2 regions of the Paenibacillus sp. J22P15 genome follow, and region 1 is predicted to be linked to the other one. Evidence: riboswitches for the same ligand, from Rfam matches in the RefSeq annotation. Region 1 holds a riboswitch; the other holds the start of a gene.
The links. Region 1 has a riboswitch for cobalamin ahead of metE (5-methyltetrahydropteroyltriglutamate--homocysteine S-methyltransferase). Riboswitches for the same ligand answer to the same signal wherever they lie in the genome.
Positions count from the first base shown of each region.

Region 2: it holds a riboswitch for cobalamin, as region 1 does, so the genes downstream of both, AC0YN6_RS10920 (S-layer homology domain-containing protein) here and metE (5-methyltetrahydropteroyltriglutamate--homocysteine S-methyltransferase) in region 1, are expected to answer to the same signal.

Region 1 covers NZ_JBWDNT010000003.1:223,587-229,485, reverse strand. The annotation lists gene metE (5-methyltetrahydropteroyltriglutamate--homocysteine S-methyltransferase) at 1-1,936, opposite strand, end outside; cobalamin riboswitch at 2,086-2,279, opposite strand; gene kduD (2-dehydro-3-deoxy-D-gluconate 5-dehydrogenase KduD) at 2,579-3,334, opposite strand; gene AC0YN6_RS09400 (DeoR/GlpR family DNA-binding transcription regulator) at 3,339-4,133, opposite strand; gene kduI (5-dehydro-4-deoxy-D-glucuronate isomerase) at 4,159-4,989, opposite strand; gene AC0YN6_RS09390 (TVP38/TMEM64 family protein) at 5,212-5,820, opposite strand.
Region 2 covers NZ_JBWDNT010000003.1:558,115-564,013, reverse strand. The annotation lists gene AC0YN6_RS10920 (S-layer homology domain-containing protein) at 1-1,280, opposite strand, end outside; cobalamin riboswitch at 1,431-1,631, opposite strand; gene AC0YN6_RS10915 (methyl-accepting chemotaxis protein) at 1,730-3,715, opposite strand; gene AC0YN6_RS10910 (DUF445 domain-containing protein) at 3,968-5,302, opposite strand; gene AC0YN6_RS10905 (DUF445 domain-containing protein) at 5,303-5,899, opposite strand, start outside.

The sequences.
Region 1 (5,899 bases):
TTTGTGTCGTGTCACGCACATCTGAAGTCGACAGACGGAATGCGTGAACTCCCCATTTCAAATAAGCATCCCAATCACTGCGCTTAAGCGGCAAGCCTTCGCGCAAAGCCGGCTCATCTACCTGAATCATTTCGATACCCGCTGTCTCAAGAGCTTTTACTTCCTCTGACAGTGCAAGTGCGATTTGGTAAGCAACTTGCTCCCGTGTAATATCGTTGCGGGGGAACGACCAGTTCAGAATCGTAATCGGACCAGTCAGCATGCCCTTTACCGGACGATTCGTCAGCGACTGTGCATACACGCTTTCTGTTACTGTCATTGGCTCGGTAAATACGACGTCACCATAAATGACTGGCGGCTTCACGCAGCGGGAGCCGTATGATTGTACCCAGCCATTGCGCGTAAATGCGAAACCATCTAATTTTTCACCAAAAAATTCAACCATGTCCGTACGCTCAAACTCGCCGTGAACGAGTACGTCTATGTTAAGCTCCTCTTGAATTTCAATCCAGTTTTTAATTTTTTCGTTGATGAAGGAAGCATAGTCCTGTGAGCTCAGCTCGTTCTTTCTCCAATTCTGTCTTGCTTGACGTACATCAAGAGTTTGCGGGAAGCTGCCGATTGTCGTTGTCGGAAGAAATGGCAAATTCCACTTTTGCTGCTGCAGCTTCTGCCTTTCAGCAAATGGCTTTTGTCTCGTTGACGGATGAGCAGCAACTGCTGCTGCATCTGCCGCTTGACGATTGCGGGCAGGAGAAACAGATAGATTATAAATTTGCTCGCCGTTTAGCTTGAGCTCCTGTGCGCGTAATTGTGCTGTTTCAGAATCAGCTGCATCCGCTGCTTCGCTCAGCCATACGATCTCATCCAGCTTCTCTTCTGCGAATGCCAGCGCATCACGCAGCTCAGCTGGCAGATTTGTTTCATTTTTTGCCGTTACAGGTACGTGCAGCAGACTGCTCGATGACTGAACGATAATACGATCCGCGGGAATAACTGCAGTAATTTTTTGCAACAGCGCAAGCTTTTGTTTGTAGTCCGAGCGCCAAATGTTGCGGCCGTCTACAAGTCCGATACCGGCAAGCTTATCCTGCGGGAAACCGAATTGCTCAAGTGATTTCAGGTTGTTTTCTAACCCGTGTACGAAATCCAACCCGATCGCCTGTACTGGAAGCGCGACTACAGCTTCATAATGCTCTACCGCTTCGAAATACGTTTGAAGCAAAATGTTAAGTGTTGGCGCAGCTTCATTCAGCTTGGCATAAATCGATTGTATCAATTTAATCTCATCCTCCGTTACGGAAGTAACAAGGATTGGCTCGTCGATTTGCACCCACTGTACGCCTTCTTGCTCAAGCTCCTTAAGAATCTGTGCATACAACGGTACAAACTGCTCAACCAGCTGCGGAAGATGCTTAGCGTCATAGCCCTTCGAGAGCTTGAGGAATGTGTATGGCCCAATAATAACCGGTTTCCCTTCAATACCTAGTTTTTCTTTTGCTTCACGGTATGCAAGCAGCGGACGGTTCTCTGTTAAGACCGGAGCAGCGCCAGCAAGCTCAGGAACGATATAGTGATAGTTTGTATTGAACCATTTTGTCATTTCACAAGCCTGTGCTTCCTGTGTGCCTCTAGCCATTGCATAGTAGGTCTTTACTGGAACAGGTCCGCCTTTATAGTCAAAGCGGTCTGGAACGAGGCCAAACATCGCCGAAGTATCCAGCATTTGATCATATAACGTAAAATCATTAACAGGAATAATCGATATCCCTTTATCCTTTTGCAGCTTCAGATTATTCAGCCGAATACCTTCGAGCGTTTTTAGAAATACTGCTTCTTCCAAATCACCTTTCCAAAAAGCTTCGAGTGCTTTTTTCCATTCCCGATTTTCCCCGATACGCGGATATCCCAATACACTGTTTTGTAGTTTACTCATGTCTATAATTCCTCCTAATAAATGTAATAAAAATGAAATGAATGCGCAAAAAGGGCGTCATTACCTTAAAGTAGCAAAGGTAAAGACGCCCGTCGTTTAATTAAACAGCGGTCCTGTCTTTAACACCTCCCTATCTCCCGTAGGTAAAAGCAGTGTCGTTCAAATAGGCAGGTCTCCTGGCTCCAGTATCATCATCGTAAGCTTACCTTCCCAATCGGTTAAGATCAGTGGCATTCACGCTTAGACTCCTCTGTTACAGTGGCGGGACCGCGCCGGTGTTACACCGGACTTCCCTTTTAAGCTCAAGCTTTGGGGCAAGAGCACCTATTTCCACTTATTTCAGTTATTGATCGCTTTTTTCTAGCAATACGAATAACTATACACTCTAACTAATAAATATACAATACTGTGCATAAAAATGTTTCTTATGCAAACGAACAGAAAATCTTATATAACTCCACAACCGCTTTTAGCATGTAATAATACTACTAATCTACTAGTCTCGACACAATTCAGACTAAACGGATGTAGAAACTGTATTATACAATTACGGACAAATAAAATCTACCTCATATAAAAAAAGAGCTCTCCCATCGCAACTTATACTACGAAGGAAAAGCTCTTTCGATGTTGGTGCTGAGCTTACCTAACCAACCAGCCGCCGTCTACAGCCATAATGTGGCCATTCATATAATCGGAGGCTGAAGATGCCAAGAATACTGCCGGACCAATGAGATCCTCCGACGTTCCCCAGCGTCCTGCCGGGATGCGCTGCAATATTTGAGCACTGCGTACTGGATCCTCGCGAAGCGCTTCTGTATTATCTGTACTCATATAGCCTGGAGCAATCGCGTTCACTTGCAAACCTTTGCCAGCCCACTCGCTAGCTAACGCTTTAGTAAGCCCTGCAACCGCATGTTTGCTGGATGTATAGCCAGGAACGTTAATTCCACCTTGGAAAGTAAGCATGGATGCAATATTAATAATTTTGCCGGAGCCCTGCTCGATCATATGTTTTCCAGCAAGCTGGGACAGAAGAAATACCGAATTTAAGTTAACGTCAAGTACAGCCTGCCAGTCCTCATAGCTGTGCTCAGCTGCTGGTGTACGACGAATAATACCAGCGTTGTTAACCAATATATCGATGCGTCCCAGTTCATCTACTGTGCGCTCAATGATACCTGCAAGCTTCGTTCGGTCAGAAATATCCGCCTGAATCGTAATGGCTTTACGTCCGAGCGCTCTTACCGCTGCTGCTGTTTTGTCAGCAGGTGTTTGGTTCGTAACAAGCGCCACATCGGCACCCGCCTCAGCTAGTCCAAGCGCAATCGCTTCTCCAAGTCCGCGTCCTGCGCCTGTAACGACAGCCGTTTTTCCTGTCAAATCAAACAAACCCATTGGTTCAAGTCCTCCCTCTTGGACGCTTTCCGCTATCAGTAAGCGCCGCTTTCATCATCTTAATATTTAGTGACTCATACTTTGCCGCTATGTCTGAATCAATGCCATCGTCTGTAATGATATAATCAACTTCATTCAACTCGGCGAACGTAATTAGTGCTCCCTTATCGAATTTGTTATGATCAGCTAAACAGTACACGATCTTGGCATTATCCATATAAAGCTTTTTCAACTTCGCCAATTCCTCTGTAAATATAGTAAGTCCATATTCCAGATGAATGCCGGTTGTGGAAAGAAACAGCTTATGGACATTCAAACGTTTAATCCAATCCTGCGATTCCGCGCCAATCAATAAATTATTATGTCGATAGCCTCCGGGAATAACGAGCCTGACTTGATCCTTAGCGGTTAGTTCACGGATGATAAGCAAATCATTTGTGAGCACTGTAACAGGCATATTAGGCAGACGCTTTGCCATCTCCAGCGTTGTGCTTCCCGCATCAAGCGCAATAATATCATTAGGCTCGATACAGGAGAGCGCTAAAGCAGCAATTGCCGACTTCTCCCTTTGATGCTTGCTATTCGGGAATTGCAGCGGGTAGAGACTATCCTCGCCTTCCTGCTCAAGCACAGCCCCGCCATGGGTCCGTTTGAGCAATCCCTTCTCTTCAAGCTTCTCAAGGTCCTCGCGAACCGTTTTCTCTGTTACCTGGAACAGCTCGCTTAGCTCTGATACCTTAACAGCTCCAAGCTGCTCCAATTTATCTATAATCTTACGATGCCGTTCGGCAGCCAGCATAGTGCACCTCCTGTAGCGAATATTTCTATTTTAGCTCGCTTGCAGGTACTGCGTCCATGTCTGTAAATGTATAGTTCTCGCCAGCCATCGACCAGCAGAATGTATAATTGCTAGTTCCAACACCGGAGTGGATCGACCATGGCGGCGAGATGATTGCTTGCTCGTTAGCAACAACAAGATGTCTCGTCTGTGACGGCTCGCCCATCATATGGAATACACGAGCATCGTCATTCATATCGAAGTACAAGTATGCTTCCATGCGGCGATCATGCACGTGCGAAGGCATCGTATTCCAAACGCTTCCTGTTTTCAAGCTAGTTACACCAAGCATCAACTGGCAGCTTTGAATGCCATCTGCATGAATATATTTGTAAAGTACGCGCTCATTTGAAGTTTCTTGTGAGCCAAGATGGGACGGATTCGCTTCCTCCACCGTCATTTTGCGTGTAGCGATTTCTTTATGCGCAAGTGCGGAACAGAAATACAGCTTAGCAGGGTTCGCTTTATCAACGCTTGACAACAAAACTTCACGTTTACCTTTACCAACATAAAGCACTTCAAGCTTGCTTAGCTCATATACCTCGCCATCCACGGAAATGGACGCAGGTCCGCCAATGTTCAAGAAACCGACTTCACGGCGCTCCAAGAAATATTCTGTTTTCAGTGTTGCTGCATCCTCAAGCAGAATAGCTTCGTTTACAGGCACTGCTCCGCCAACGATCATGCGGTCATAATGCGTATATGTCATTTTGATTTGATCCTGCTCAAACAGACTCTCAATCAAAAACTCACTGCGTAGACGTTCCGTATCATATTGCTTTACATCGGTAGGGTTTGTAGTATGGCGTACTTCCATTGGTTAAAAGCCTCCTAAGTTTTTTTAGCGTAAAACATGCCTCGCGGGCTTACGCTTATGTTTGTTAATGTTCGTTTTTATAATATCACACATTTACGAACATAAACAGTACATTTTAAACATTATCTTTTCATACATTTATCGTTTGAGAGATGATCAGTATAAAAAAAAGACCTCAATACGCATCATCTGCGAAGAGGTCGTTCATGATTTCAGTGTCATCTATTGGAGCTTCCAGCGGCGATACACATAAATGGACAACATCAAAAACAGTCCGTATACCCCAATCGTGACTAATAAATTTCTCGGGTCGGTCATGAGAGAATCACCTATTATGGCGAACAATAGCATCGCCGGGATTTTGCCGATTGATGAGGCTAAAGCATAAACGGTAAAGGACACTCGGCTTAATGCCGAATACATATTGACCGCTATGGAAGGAATGAACGGTATAAGGCGAGCGAACATAATCGTTAGGAACGCATTCCGTTCAAACATCGCTGTCAACTTGCCGATGCTTTGATAACGGTAGAGAATCTTCATCCCCCATTCCTGATAGCCATATCTGATAAACAGAAACATAACGATCGAAGCTGTCGCTGAGCCTGTCCATGTAACTGCCGCGCCTAACACAGGACCAAGTGCAGCACCGATGAGTCCTCCGATAACGGGATATGGGATGACTGGAAATAGCGCTACCAGTGTCGCCATTAAGGCGACCAGCGGGATATTGTCAGCTTGCTGGAACCAAGTCAGTATTTCATCACCGTAATGATAAATGAGAAAAGCAATAATGCCATATATAGCGGCTAAGCCTATTTTTTTGAGCATGAGTGTACTCCTGAATAGTAGTTGAAACTAGCTTATCATTGTTGAAGGGGAATACGCCCCAAGCATTGTGTCGATTTAG
Region 2 (5,899 bases), 330 kb from region 1:
TAATAGAAGCGGACAACATCATTTTCCTTAAGCTCGTAATCACCTGCACCTACATTTGGCGCAGTTCCATTAACCTCGAACATCCAGCCATCCCAGCCGCCAAAATAACCCGCTTCCTGTCCAGCAATACCTTGGACATAAGGACCATAACTGCTTTCTACGATATTATAGGAGATCGGTGGAGCTGCTGTAGTAAGCGCCTTTTTAAGTGCATCGAGAGCAGTCACAGGCTCGTTATTTTGTTTTAGTTCAACGGTTTTCTGTTCATAAATGCTCTGTGAAATGCCATCGACCTTAACCTTTACATTAACAGAAGTAGGCAGTTTAATTTCACCAATACGATACCATACTGATTTCTGATATTTAATATCAAGTAGAGCAATTAGTGCTTGCTCCGTGGCCATACCTATACCAATATTGCCATAATTAATATTCCATTTAAAAGAACCGTCTCCAATTTCGAACATTTGGTAGGAATTCAGAACCGTCTTATCATTAAAGGTCCATTCATTGGATAATACATCCTCATTTATAGCTGTCAAACCCGATACAACAGCAGACATAGTGTTGGAGTTGTCTCCAAAAACAACTTGTTCTTTGTTTAATGCGATTCCTTTCAAGTAAGCTTTGACTCTAACAATTGCTTGTTGAACAGCGCTATCGCTCTGGTAGTTTCCAAGAGCGAGCAGAGCCATTCCCGTAGAATCTGCGTCATACCCGATTTTCCCATTAGACTCCTTGCCTAATATATAATTCAATGCCTTATTCTTGGCAGTTGCATCCCAGCCGCCAACATCACTTCCAAGCTTTTCGCCCGTGTCGAGTGCAAGCATCGCCCACACATGTTTGTATATTCCACCAATTTCTCCGGTATCTGTATTTTGCTGCGCTGCCAGCTCCGCATAAAGATTTCGATCCGTTTCCCACGCATGCGCAGGGTCTTCACCCATAGCGAGCAATCCAAATATATAGCGGATATGAGTTGTGTCGTAATCATCAGGCTTCAGCCCAGGATCCACGGTCTTCCAACTAGGCAGCTTCCAACTGCCATCCTGCAAATTTTCTCCCGCACCCCATAGGCCAACAATTTCCCACCAAGAACCCAAGGTCCAATTTCTATTTTTATAATATTGAACCGTCTTATCGATCATTCCTGTTAATGAAGCATTCGCAGAATGATCTGCCGCTTTACCTACTTGAGGTAAAAATAAAGTAAACAACAATACAAAACTTAAAATAGCAGGCAAGCTCTTTTTCATAAATCTCTTCAATGTAAGCAATGTTTTCTCTCCCTTTTTCTCATTTCTAGCAACAAAAAAACATCTTTCCGTTTGTGGAAAGATGTTTGGGCTGACACGTGTGCAAGAAAGCATAGGAATCCACCTACTGCTGAAGCACGAATAAACATCCCCCTCCCATCCTCGTGAGAAATATAGAGCGCTCCTATGGCAGGTCTCCTGGCTTCGCTTCATTGCTAGACTATCTCCTTCCCGTCACAATTGGACAGTGGATAACATGATAGTCAGCTCAGCGATACAGTGGCGGGACCGCGTCGGACTTTGACCGAACTTCCCTATTAAGCTGCTTGTGAATAAACCATTCACGGCAGCACCATATTAGCTATTCTATGAAATTGTAAATGCTTGATTTGTGCATTGTAACAAATTTGAATGGATTAGACAAAGGTTCTGTACGTTTTTCTTTCAGTTGTGAATTTCACAGCTGTATTCTAATCGATTTTAAATCTCTTAATAGACCGCTGAAGCTCCTCCGAAAGCTCATTTACGGACGATGCAAGCTGCAGCGTCTCCGCAGCAAGCTGATTCTGGCGTTCGGTATCTACTGCCGATTGAGCAGCATGGTTTGAAGTATCCTTGGCTACTTGTGCCATCGTCTCGACTGAGGCACTTACTTCTTCGCTGCCTGCCGCCATCTCCTCTGTTGAAGCCGACACGTCCTCGATTTGTGATGCAACCTTGCTGGACTCCTTCCATATGGTATCAAAAGACTCCTTCAGCTTATGAACAATGTGCAAGCCTTGCTCCATTTCTTGCTCACCCGTATTTACTGCGCTGACGGCGTTATTTGTTAACGCAAGCACATCATCAATCGTTTCTGCAATTTGACCAGCATGAGCCGAAGCCTGCTCCGCCAGCTTTCTAATCTCACTCGATACAACCGCAAACCCTCGACCATATTCTCCTGCGTGAGCTGCCTCGATCGCAGCATTGAGAGCGAGCAAATTTGTTTGATTAGCAATAGCAGCTATTGTGCCTGCCATTTCTTGAATTTCTGAAGAGCGCTCATTTAGCTGGCCGATCACTCGTGATATCGAAGCAGTTGCCGCGCCTAGTCGTTCCATTTGACCCACAGCATGATCAACCTTCGAATAACCTTGCTCCGCTGCAATCAGCATGTCGCCGGATGCTTCTGACATTACGCTTGAAGAATAGGCAATTCTTCCAACACTCGTCGCCATATCCTCCATTGACCTAGCCGCCTCAACTGCTCCATCCGCTTGGTTTCCAGCGCCTGCTGCCATCTCATTTACGGATGAAGCAAGCTGAGAAGCAAGCTCTCTGCTCTGCTTTGAACCAACCCCAAGCCTGCCCGCAAAATCTGAGACCGAAGCTGCATTGTTACGAATGGTCCGCATCAAGCTTTGCATATGGGCGATAAAATGATTGATTTCTTCTCCCAAACGAGTAATTTCATCATTACCTTTGTTTTCGATTCGGTAAGTGAGATCCGCTTCGCTGGAATTGAGATTGACAGAAGCGTGGACGATTTTACGAAGCTTTCTTCCCACCATGAATTGTGACAGGAAAAATAAAACGACTAATACTACTGCCATTAATCCGCCAAATTGCATCATTACTTTCGTTCTTTCAGCTGCAATCAGCGCATCTTCCTTTTCTTTCGATAATGCGACACGTACGGCTCCCCAATGCTTGCCATCAATCATTAAAGGATAGGAAATATCCCACGCTTCCACCGTTTTCCCGTCAATAAGCCGGTTATATTTCTGCAAAAATATATCGTCCTCATTTGTGTTCTTGGCAGCATTGTAGCCCGTTTCATCATTAAAAATCCGATTGGCTCGATAATTTTGGCTTAATAAGCCTACATCTCCCCAAGCATCCGCAGATTGTTCTCCTACAGCGCTATAAACACTGTTATGCGTTGCAATATAGCCAGTGAATGATGGATTGTCTGAGTAGGCCGTCGCCATTGCATAAATAACATTATCATCAGTCATAAAACTATCCATAATGCCTTGCCAGCGTTCATCCGTATAGCGATCATATGCACTATCATATTTCAGCTCGTATTGATAGAGCGGAATAGATTCCCCATTGTACAAAACCGCAGTTTTCTCCGCGTAGGTTGAGTCCTGCCGCCTTTTCTCAGCCACCTCCGTGCTTAACGGATTTACAGTCAATTTATCGTTAAAAAAAATTTGTTTAAGTTTTCCACTATCCCATTTCGTTCCATCCTGAAACACGATGCCCGTGCTCAAGTCCTGCTCGGTTACATTCTCAAGGGTGCGGGCTAAAGATAAAGCAAGATCGCGACCTTTATCGCGGAGCCGCTCTTCTATTACTATACGTGCAGCGTTCCATTCATAAACTAATATCACACTTACGATTACAGCTAATGCAACAGCCATCACTAGCATAAATTTATTCGTTAACGAGCGTAATCCCATCTTCATCTTTCCAGCCCCCATTGTTAATTAAGCTATATTAAACCATTTTAACTAAATTGTTATGCGTTTTAAATCTATTAGATCAAAACTCCTTAATAAATACATATTTATATAATTATTTTTTTAAATTTTTACATTAATAATCATACAAAATACCTAGCCTAACCCTCATTTATTTCATATCAAGCATAGAAAAAAAATCACCCTGCTGCCGCATACAAAGCGACATAGAGTGATTTCGAGGACAGCTGCTTCTCATTACAACAAATTCAAAAGCGGTTCATACACGCCATATAGCAAAATATAAAATGCCGCACCTAGTGCCGCACCGATATATGCTCCATTCAAACGAATACGCTGTAAATCAGTCTCGACTTTGCTTTCGATAAAATGTACAAGCTTCTGCTCGGTGAAGCTGTCGAGTGTCTTGCGAACGATGATCCCAATAATCGCATGTTCCGTATCGATCATCTTATGAACAAACTTTTGCACATATTGCTCCAGCCAGCCCTTTGTTTCATCATTTGCCTTGAACCATTCCCAATAAGATAAAATAAACTGATTGATCAGTTCTTTAATATCCGATTTATTAACGGAATGTTTCTGCTGTACTGCAAGCTGCAATCCCGGTTCACTAACTAGCAGCTGTCTCAAATTACCTAATAACGCTTCAATGGAGGGCAGCAATGAGATTTTCTCGATGACTTCATCTCTCCACTCATTAACAGCAGCCGATACGTCCTCGCGATTTTGCAAATTATCCGCCAGCTGCAATACCATTTCCTCAAGTAAAACGCGAAGCTCATGCTGAGGATTACGCAAATCATTAATAAGCAGCTGCAAATCGTCAAATAACACATTTGCAGCATCGTCGAGATTTAGCGCATTCGTTGATTCTGCGACTTCTACTGCCATTTTCTTGAGCCACTTAGAGAAAATGCTTCCTTGGTTAACGAACTTTTCTTTTTCCTTTCCAAGCAGCTCTCGAATAACGACCTTCGTTTGTTCATCTGCTGCACGAACCGCTGCAAACTCAACGATTTGACTGATCCAGCTTTGGAAATTACCTTTGCTCATAACCCACTTGAGCGCCTTGCCAGCGTAAGGAGACAAACTGACCTTTCCTAAGCTTTTTCGAGCTCTCTCATCTAAAAGAATAGAAAGCCCTTTAATGTCCAGCTTAACAAGCAGTCCCGATACCAGCTTCCAGCCCTGCTCCGCAAGCATACCGCTTGGACGCCGGTCGATCCATGAAATACCGATCTCCACAAGCGAAATTTGCTTCACCTTATCTTTTAATAAATCCTTGCTAAGCAACTGCTGCTCGACCATATTCGCGACGCCTTCAATCAGCTTATCTCGGTTTTTGGGAATAATCGCAGTATGCGGAATCCACTTCCATCCAAAAGGATGGCGGAACAACACCGTTACAGCGAATAAATCCGCCAATGCTCCTACAAGTCCTGCTTCCGTCGTGTAAAGCAACATTCGAGTCCACCACTGATCTGGGAAGACATATAAACAACAGGCTGCAATAATGAACAAGGCGGCGAGCAGTATTAAGCTGCGGTTTGCTTTTTTTCTCATAGCCATTTAAGCAAGCCCTCCAATCCAAAAAGTCGCTAGATGAAGGACAACGCCAATCATTGCACCGACTCCGATTCCATTTATTCGAATATATTGCAAGTCACGTCCCGCTTTATCTTTAACGAGCTCGATAAGCTCTTCCTCCGAGAAGCTGTTCAGCTTGTCGGTTACCATATGGCCAATGTAAGAATGCTTATTTTCCATCCACTTCAGCACGGTCGACTTCACGTATTGATCAAGTCGTGTAAGCAGCTCTGTATTTCCTTCAACAAAGTTTATGCCTTCGCGTACTTTGTCTTTGATCCATGGATAGCGAACCTGCTGCCCTTCCGCGTTCTCTGCCGCTGTAATCCGAATGGACTCTAGTCCTCGCTGTATGAAAGCATCCAACTTAAGATCATCCTTTATCGAATTAAGCAGACTTGTTTTGCCCTCTTCTATCTTGTTCCGCAATGATTCGTCCGTACGAAGCCTCATTACAAACTGCTCGATATAAGCTTTAATTTGCTTGCGCTGCGGATGCTCTTCGTAATGGAATTTCTGTAAAAAAGAAACCAGCCATTCCTGCAATCTTCCGCTAATATTCGCTGATTCCAGCCCAGC